One region of the Promicromonospora sp. NPDC019610 genome, then DNA from elsewhere that is predicted to be linked to it. Evidence: predicted binding sites of a transcription regulator. Region 1 holds the regulator's gene; the other holds the start of a gene.
What was found. Region 1 encodes LexA, which represses DNA repair genes until DNA is damaged. Its sites were predicted from a motif close to TCGAACANNTGTTCGA; they were not measured.

Region 1 (3,387 bases):
CTTCGCGTCCACGCTCGGCGCGGTCGCGGCCTTGGGCGCCTCAGCGTCCTGAGCCACCGCCTCCTCGGCACCAGGCTTCTCGTCCGTCACACCGATCACCTCCTCCTGTTTCGGGGGTCCCTCGATCGGGTCCGTCGTCGGGCCCAGCCTGCACCACCGCGCGCCACGGTGCCAATCGCTTTTCAGCCCCGGCTCGACGCGCGCCCCGCTCGGCCCGCTACGCCTGCGCGGCAGCCCGCTCCGCGGCACGCTCGGCGCGCTCCGCCCGCAGGGACGTGATGGCGCTCTCGAAGTCCTCGAGCGAGTCGAACGACTGGTAGACGCTCGCGAACCGGAGGTAGGCCACCTCGTCGAGCTCGCGCAGGGGGCCGAGGATCGCGAGGCCCACCTCGTACGCGTCGATCTCCGCGCTGCCGTTGCTCCGGAGGGTCTCCTCGACCCGCTGCGCCAGGATCGCCAGGTCGTCGTCGCTGACGGGGCGGCCCTGGCAGGCCTTGCGCACCCCGGCGGCGACCTTGTCGCGGCTGAACGGCTCGGTCGCGCCGGAACGCTTGACCACCGACAGGCTCGCCGTCTCGACGGTCGTGAACCGCCGGTTGCAGTTCGGGCACTGCCGCCTGCGCCGGATCGACAGGCCGTCGTCGGCGGTCCGCGAGTCCACCACGCGCGAGTCGGCGTGGCGACAGAACGGGCAGTGCATGCTGACTCCTGCGTGGTCGGCCACGGACCGGAGACATCCGGTCGCGCCCCGACCGTAAGCGGGCAAACCACCCCCATGCAACATCGCCGCAACATTTGACGGCGAATCGTGGCCTCCGTCCACTTCGTCGGGGCGTCCGGCCACTTTTCGAGGGCCTTCCGGTCAGTCCTTCGGGAGCAGGAGGAGCTCGCCGACCCGCACGGTGCCCGACGTCATCTCGTTGAGGTCCTGCAGGCGCGCGACCGCCTGCCGCACGTCCTCCCCGGGCTTCGCGATCTGCTCGGCGAAGCCCCAGAGCGTCTCCCCCGGCTGCACGGCGTGCACCCGGACCTCCGTGGGTTCGCCCGGCGAGCTCGCCACGGCGGTCGCTCCCCACGTGGCCATCGGGGCGACCACGAGCATCGCCAGCAGCACCAGCACGAAGCGGCCGCGCCGGGTGAGCCGCAGCCCGGCGAGACCGAGCCGGTCGGCGACCGTGCGCGGGCCGCGGGGCGTGTACGAGTGAGCGGGACGGGGCCGGGGCGGCGCGGGCACCCGGCCCGGGGTGTACGCCGGTCCCGGCCGATAGGCCCGGGCCGCGCCCGATCCGGACACCGTCGCATACGCCGGCCCGTACGCCGGGGTGTACTGCCGCAGCGGGATCACGTCCCCCATGGCCCCTCCTCGTAAGGTGACTCGAACTCTTGTCCGTCATACACACGTTCGTCGAACGCTCGTACCATTGTGTAGCACGGGACACCGTAGAAGTCGAGACGCGCTCGAACATTCGTTTGAGCCGAGCACATTTGTGATCTAGAGTGGGCAGCGCACAGGAGAACATTTGTCGGAACGGGAGGGGCACGGGCATGACGGGACGGGACGGGACCAGCGACACGAGAGCCGTCGACACGGCACTCTCGGGTGTCGCCACGTTGGACGCGCCGGGCGACGGGGCGGTCGCCGACGTGCACGCGATCTCGCCGGCAGACCGCCTCACCGAGCGGCAGCGCCTTGTGCTGGACACGATTCGGCAGTCGTTCGAGACGCGCGGATACCCGCCGTCGATGCGTGAGATCGGCGAGGCCGTCGGGCTGGCCAGCCCGTCGAGCGTCAAGCACCAGCTCCAGATGCTGGAGAAGAAGGGCTTCCTGCGCCGCGACCCCAACCGGCCGCGCGCCATGGAGCTCGTCGAGCCCCTGGCCGAGCAGGTCGAGAAGCCGACGCGCGGCGAGATCCACTGGCCCGAGCCGCGGCGCAGCGGCCAGGTCCACTGGGGCGGTTCGGTGCCGGACGACGCGAGCACCCCGCCGCCGTCGTACGTGCCGCTCGTCGGTCGCATCGCGGCCGGTGGCCCGATCCTCGCCGAGCAGGTCGTCGAGGACGTCTTCCCGCTCCCCCGCCAGCTCGTCGGTGACGGCGAGCTGTTCCTCCTCAAGGTCGCGGGCGACTCGATGGTCGACGCCGCGATCTGCGACGGGGACTGGGTCGTGGTGCGCCGCCAGAACGTGGCCGAGCAGGGCGAGATCGTCGCCGCCATGATCGACGGCGAGGCCACGGTCAAGACCTTCAAGCAGACCGACGGGCACGTGCTGCTGCTGCCGCAGAACCCGGCCTACGAGCCCATCCCGGGTGACGAGGCGCAGATCCTGGGTCGTGTCGTCGCGGTGCTGCGCAGCCTCTGAGGTCTCGACAGGCTTCGAGACGAGCACAGGCCCGACCACCGGCTCACGGTGGTCGGGCCTGTGCCGTTGCTGCTAGAACCCGAAACGCCGCTGCACCGCGCGCACGCTGTCGGCCGACGCGCGCAGCCCGGCCAGCTCGTCGTCCGACATCGGCACCTGCACGGTGCTCGTGACACCCCGCCGGTCCACGAGGGACGGCACCGACAGGCACACGTCGCTGATGCCGTGGTAGTCGTCCAGCAGCGAGGACACCGGCATGATCCGGCGCTCGTCCTTGAGCACCGCCTCGATGATGCGGGTCGCGGCCAGGCCCACGGCGTAGTTCGTGGCGCCCTTGCCCGCGATGATCCGGTAGGCCGAGTCGACCACCTCGCGGTGCACCTCCGCGCGCACCGCGGCGTCCAGGGGCGCGGCGCCGCCGACCGGCACCCAGTCGAGCAGCGGCACGCCGCCGATCGACGCGGAGCTCCACAGCGCGATCTCCGAGTCGCCGTGCTCGCCGGCGATGTAGGCGTGCACGTTCCCGACGGCGACCCCGCACCGTTCCGCGAGCACGACGCGGAGCCGCGACGAGTCGAGCACGGTGCCGCTGCCGAAGAGCCGCTCGCGCGGCAGCCCCGAGATCTTGAGCGCCGCGTAGGTCACCACGTCCACGGGGTTGGTCACCATGAGGTAGGTCGCGTCGGGCGCCACCTCGACCAGGCCCGGCAGGATGGTGCGCATCAGCCCGATCGTCGCCTCCGCGAGGTCGACGCGGCTCTGTCCCGGTTTCTGCTTGGCGCCCGCCGTGACCACTACGACGTCGGCCCCCTCGCACACCGCCGGGTCGTCCGAGCCGATCACGTGCGCCTGCGACGTGAACATCAGCCCGTGCTGCAGGTCGAGCACCTCGGCGTCGACCTTCTGCCGGTCGATGTCGAGCAGGGCGATGGTGCGGGCCGAGCCGCGAGTGAGCGCCGCGAAGGCGAGCGTCGATCCCACGGCCCCCGCACCCACCACGGCGATCTTGGTGGTGCGGGACCCGGC
Region 2 (3,387 bases), on a different contig from region 1:
GAGCGGTCAGCGCCGTCAGGTCGCCGGGACGGAGGGCACCGACGTTACCGGCGTTACCGCCGGCGAGATCGAGAGCAGGTCCACCGAGCCCGTGCCGCGACCCCGTCGCGTCAGAAATCAGGCTCGTTCCGGTACCGGTCGGGCCAGCATCCGTCGTGTCGGCATCACCCAGGTCAGCACCGCTCGATCCGGCGTCCGACGATCCGGCATCCGACGATCCGGCATCGCCCCGTCCGCCGTGGCTGTTCGACCGGCCGCTCCGGAGCAGCTCCGTCAGCGACACGGTCACGTGGACGTGCGGGCGCACCGCGGCACCCGAGCCGACGCGGCCGTTGTCCAGGACGTCCCGCGCCAGGTCGGCGAGTGCCTGCGCCCGGCGCTGGGTGGGGGTGCGGTCGTCGCCGGCGGCCGGGGCACCCATCATCGAGCCGAGCGCCGTCGACAGCAGGTGCCCGTGCTCGTCGGTGAGGAAGCCGTTGACGTGCCATCCCCCGAACGTCGGTGAGACCTCCAGGTGCTCACGTTCGGTCGCCTGCCGGTATCCGCGATCGTCCGCGTCGGGGTCCGCGACCTGCCCGAACCGCTTCAGCACCCGACGAAAGCGTGCCGGGTCGCAGGCACCGGCCAGTCCGGTCAGGTACCCCTCGCCGGTGATCACCGGGGGAGCGGTTCGAGTGTCACCATTCGTCGCCAGGTCTACGTCGATGGCGGCCGGATCGACAGGAGCCTTGCCGCCGACGGGGTCGTCATCCAGCCCGGCGCCCGTGCCGTCCGCGGTGCCGGCCGCACGACCCCCGCCGTCGTCCGGCGCCTCCGGTGTCCCGGCGGGCGACGGCGGCAGTTGCTCCGGCTCGATCGGCGCCGCCAGCGCCGCCCTGCGTGCCTCGCTGGTGGGGGCGACATCCACCAGGGCACGGACATGGTCGACGCCGATGCCGCCCGCGAGCGCCGCCGCACGGGTCGTGGGCAGGTGATCGCGGAGCACCCGGCCGGTGCGGGCCTCCCGGTTGGCGGTGGTGGTGCTGACGTTCTCCGTCCTGGCCAGCCAGGCCGAGAACGTCCGCGCACCCGTGGCCTGCCAGGGATGCCGGGCCTCGATCACCGGTAGCCAGGTCAGCCGCACCGTGTCCAGGCGGGCGGTGAGCGCACGCAGCCTCGGCGCGGCGTCCACGAGCCGAGGGACTGCGACGCCACCGGCGCCGGCGGACTCTCCGCCGCCGGCGACCGCGTCCGGACCTGCCGAGGTGACGAGCTCGTCGGCGAGCACGTCCAGCTCGTTCAGCACGGTCTCGAGGGCGCGAGGACCGCACACCGGTCCGGGTGTGGGCGGAGGCAGTGGTGTGTAGTCCATCGCTCCCCACCCCCCGCTCTGATCCGCTCCCGTGCTGACCTTCCGATTCTATCGAACAGACATTCGATCTGCCGGACCGCGATGGAATCTGTGGACAACTCTTGGGGCGGGCGCGCTACTTCGTCGGGGCGGTCGCGCCGAACTGCTCGATGTAGTGCGGGTTGTGCATCACGCCGAGCACGTTGCCGAACGGGTCCACGACCGCGGCGGTGACGAAGTCGTGGCCCCGCTCGGTGACGGGCTGGTACTCGGTGGCGCCCAGCTCCAGCAGGCGGGCCACCGTGCCCTGCAGGTCGTCGACGTGCCAGTACATGAGCGCGCCCCCGGGCTGGTCGGGCAGCCCCGGGGGCGCGTAGGCCCGGCTGACGAGGCCGAGCTCGGCCTCGTTGTCCCCGATCCGGAACTCGGCGTAGGCCGGCGTGCCGTCCGGTCCGGAGCGCTGGAAGTAGGGCTCGACGCCGAGCACCTCCGTGTACCAGGCGGAGGCAGCGGCGACGTCGTCGGCCCAGTAGTTGATGGTCGAGAATCCTCGAAGGCTCATGCCGCCATCTCAGCACCGGACACTGACACTCGCCGGAGATCGCGGGTGTTCTTGGTGCTCAGGGGCGCTTTTCAACCGCCGTTTCGCCCTCCGTTCACCCCGTCTGGTTCACCCCGCCCGCGCCGGGGAGGCGGACTCGGTCCCGGACCGATCGACCCGCTGGGTGGCCGCGCTCAGCGCCTCCCGCAGCCCGGCAGCGGTGCCCTCGGCCTGGGCCTGGCCGGCGATCGCCGCCACGCGCGCCAGCTCGGCGTCCGCCGCCTGCCTGCGCGCGGACTCCAGCGCGTCCCGAGCCGCGGAGAGCTCGCCCTCCAGCCGGGCCACGGAGGCCTCGGCGCCGGCGCGCGCGACATCGGCGGCGGCCCGGTCCCGGTTCGCCTGCGCGACGTCGCCCCGTGCGGCCTCCAACGCTCCCCGCACGTCCGTCAGGGACTCGCGCAGGCCCACGGCGGCGCCGTCCGCCTGGGCGCGTGCCGCCTCCGCCTCGGAGCGCGCGCGTTCGGCGACCGCAGCGCCCGCCCGGGCCTCGGCGAGCTCGTCGCGCACGGCCTCCAGCGCCCGCCGCGCGGCGTCGAGCTCGCCCTCCAGCCGAGCGGCCGACGCCGCGGCGGCGCCCCGGGCCTCCTCGGCCGCGTCGCGCTCGTCCTGGACCGACCGCGCGTGCTCGCGCGCGGTCTCCAGCAGGGCGCGGAACTGCGCGAGCTCGGCGTCGGCCTCGTCCACGCGCGCGGCCAGGGTGTCCGCCTCACCGACGACGGCGCTCAGCGCCTCGTCCGACGCCGCCGTTGCCGCCTCGTGCTCTGCCCGTGCCGCCTCGACGGCCGCACCCCACAGGGCCTCCAGACCGCGGTCCGCCAGCGCGCTCACCGCGGCGGGCAGGTCGGGGAGCGCGGTGCGCGCGTCGTCCTCGGCGGCCTTCGCGTCGCGCCACTCCCGCAGGTACTTCGTGGCCGTGGCGTTGGAGCAGCCGGCGCGCTCGCGCACGTTCGTCACGGTCAGCGCCGCGCCCTCGGCCGCCAGTGCGTCTGCTGCCTGGAAGACCCGTTCCTTGTCCCGCACGTCGTTCCCCGCTCACGTCGTCGTTGCGACCGTCCCGGCTTCCGCAGTCCCCGGTTCTGTCGGTCGTTGTTTCCACCCGTAGTAGTACGAGTAGTAGCGCAATCCTACTCCTACTTTCGCTCCACACACTGCGCACCCGCTTTCCTGAAGCGGGTGCGCAGTACCGGCACGATCGGCTAGATAGCAGGGCTCGACGGGATCAATCGAGGCACTACTCGGCTCACGGAGAGCAGATAGTGAGCATCGAATCCGCGCGGGATCGGCCTCAGATCCGCGACGCCCCAGCCTGACGGCCCGACGGCCCGACGGGACCGACGTGCCGACGCAGGATCACTCCTCAGGAACGTCCTGGAGAAACACGATCCCGTCCAGGTCGGCGAGCTGAGCCGGGTCCAGCGGCGCGTACCCGAACCACGGAGACACCCGGGCCGCGAGC

Region 2: the regulator LexA is predicted to act here: its motif matches at 1,403-1,418, upstream of ACH45N_RS15305 (DUF222 domain-containing protein).

The regions. Positions count from the first base shown of each region.
Region 1 is NZ_JBIRXX010000001.1:2,342,233-2,345,619, reverse strand. It holds gene ACH45N_RS10450 (DUF5302 domain-containing protein) at 1-90, opposite strand, end outside; gene nrdR (transcriptional regulator NrdR) at 218-700, opposite strand; gene ACH45N_RS10440 (LysM peptidoglycan-binding domain-containing protein) at 863-1,354, opposite strand; gene lexA (transcriptional repressor LexA) at 1,546-2,361, shown strand; gene ACH45N_RS10430 (L-lactate dehydrogenase) at 2,434-3,387, opposite strand, start outside.
Region 2 is NZ_JBIRXX010000002.1:809,050-812,436, reverse strand. It holds gene ACH45N_RS15305 (DUF222 domain-containing protein) at 1-1,351, opposite strand, end outside; gene ACH45N_RS15300 (VOC family protein) at 1,467-1,892, opposite strand; gene ACH45N_RS15295 (DNA-binding protein) at 2,001-2,951, opposite strand; gene ACH45N_RS15290 (erythromycin esterase family protein) at 3,282-3,387, opposite strand, start outside.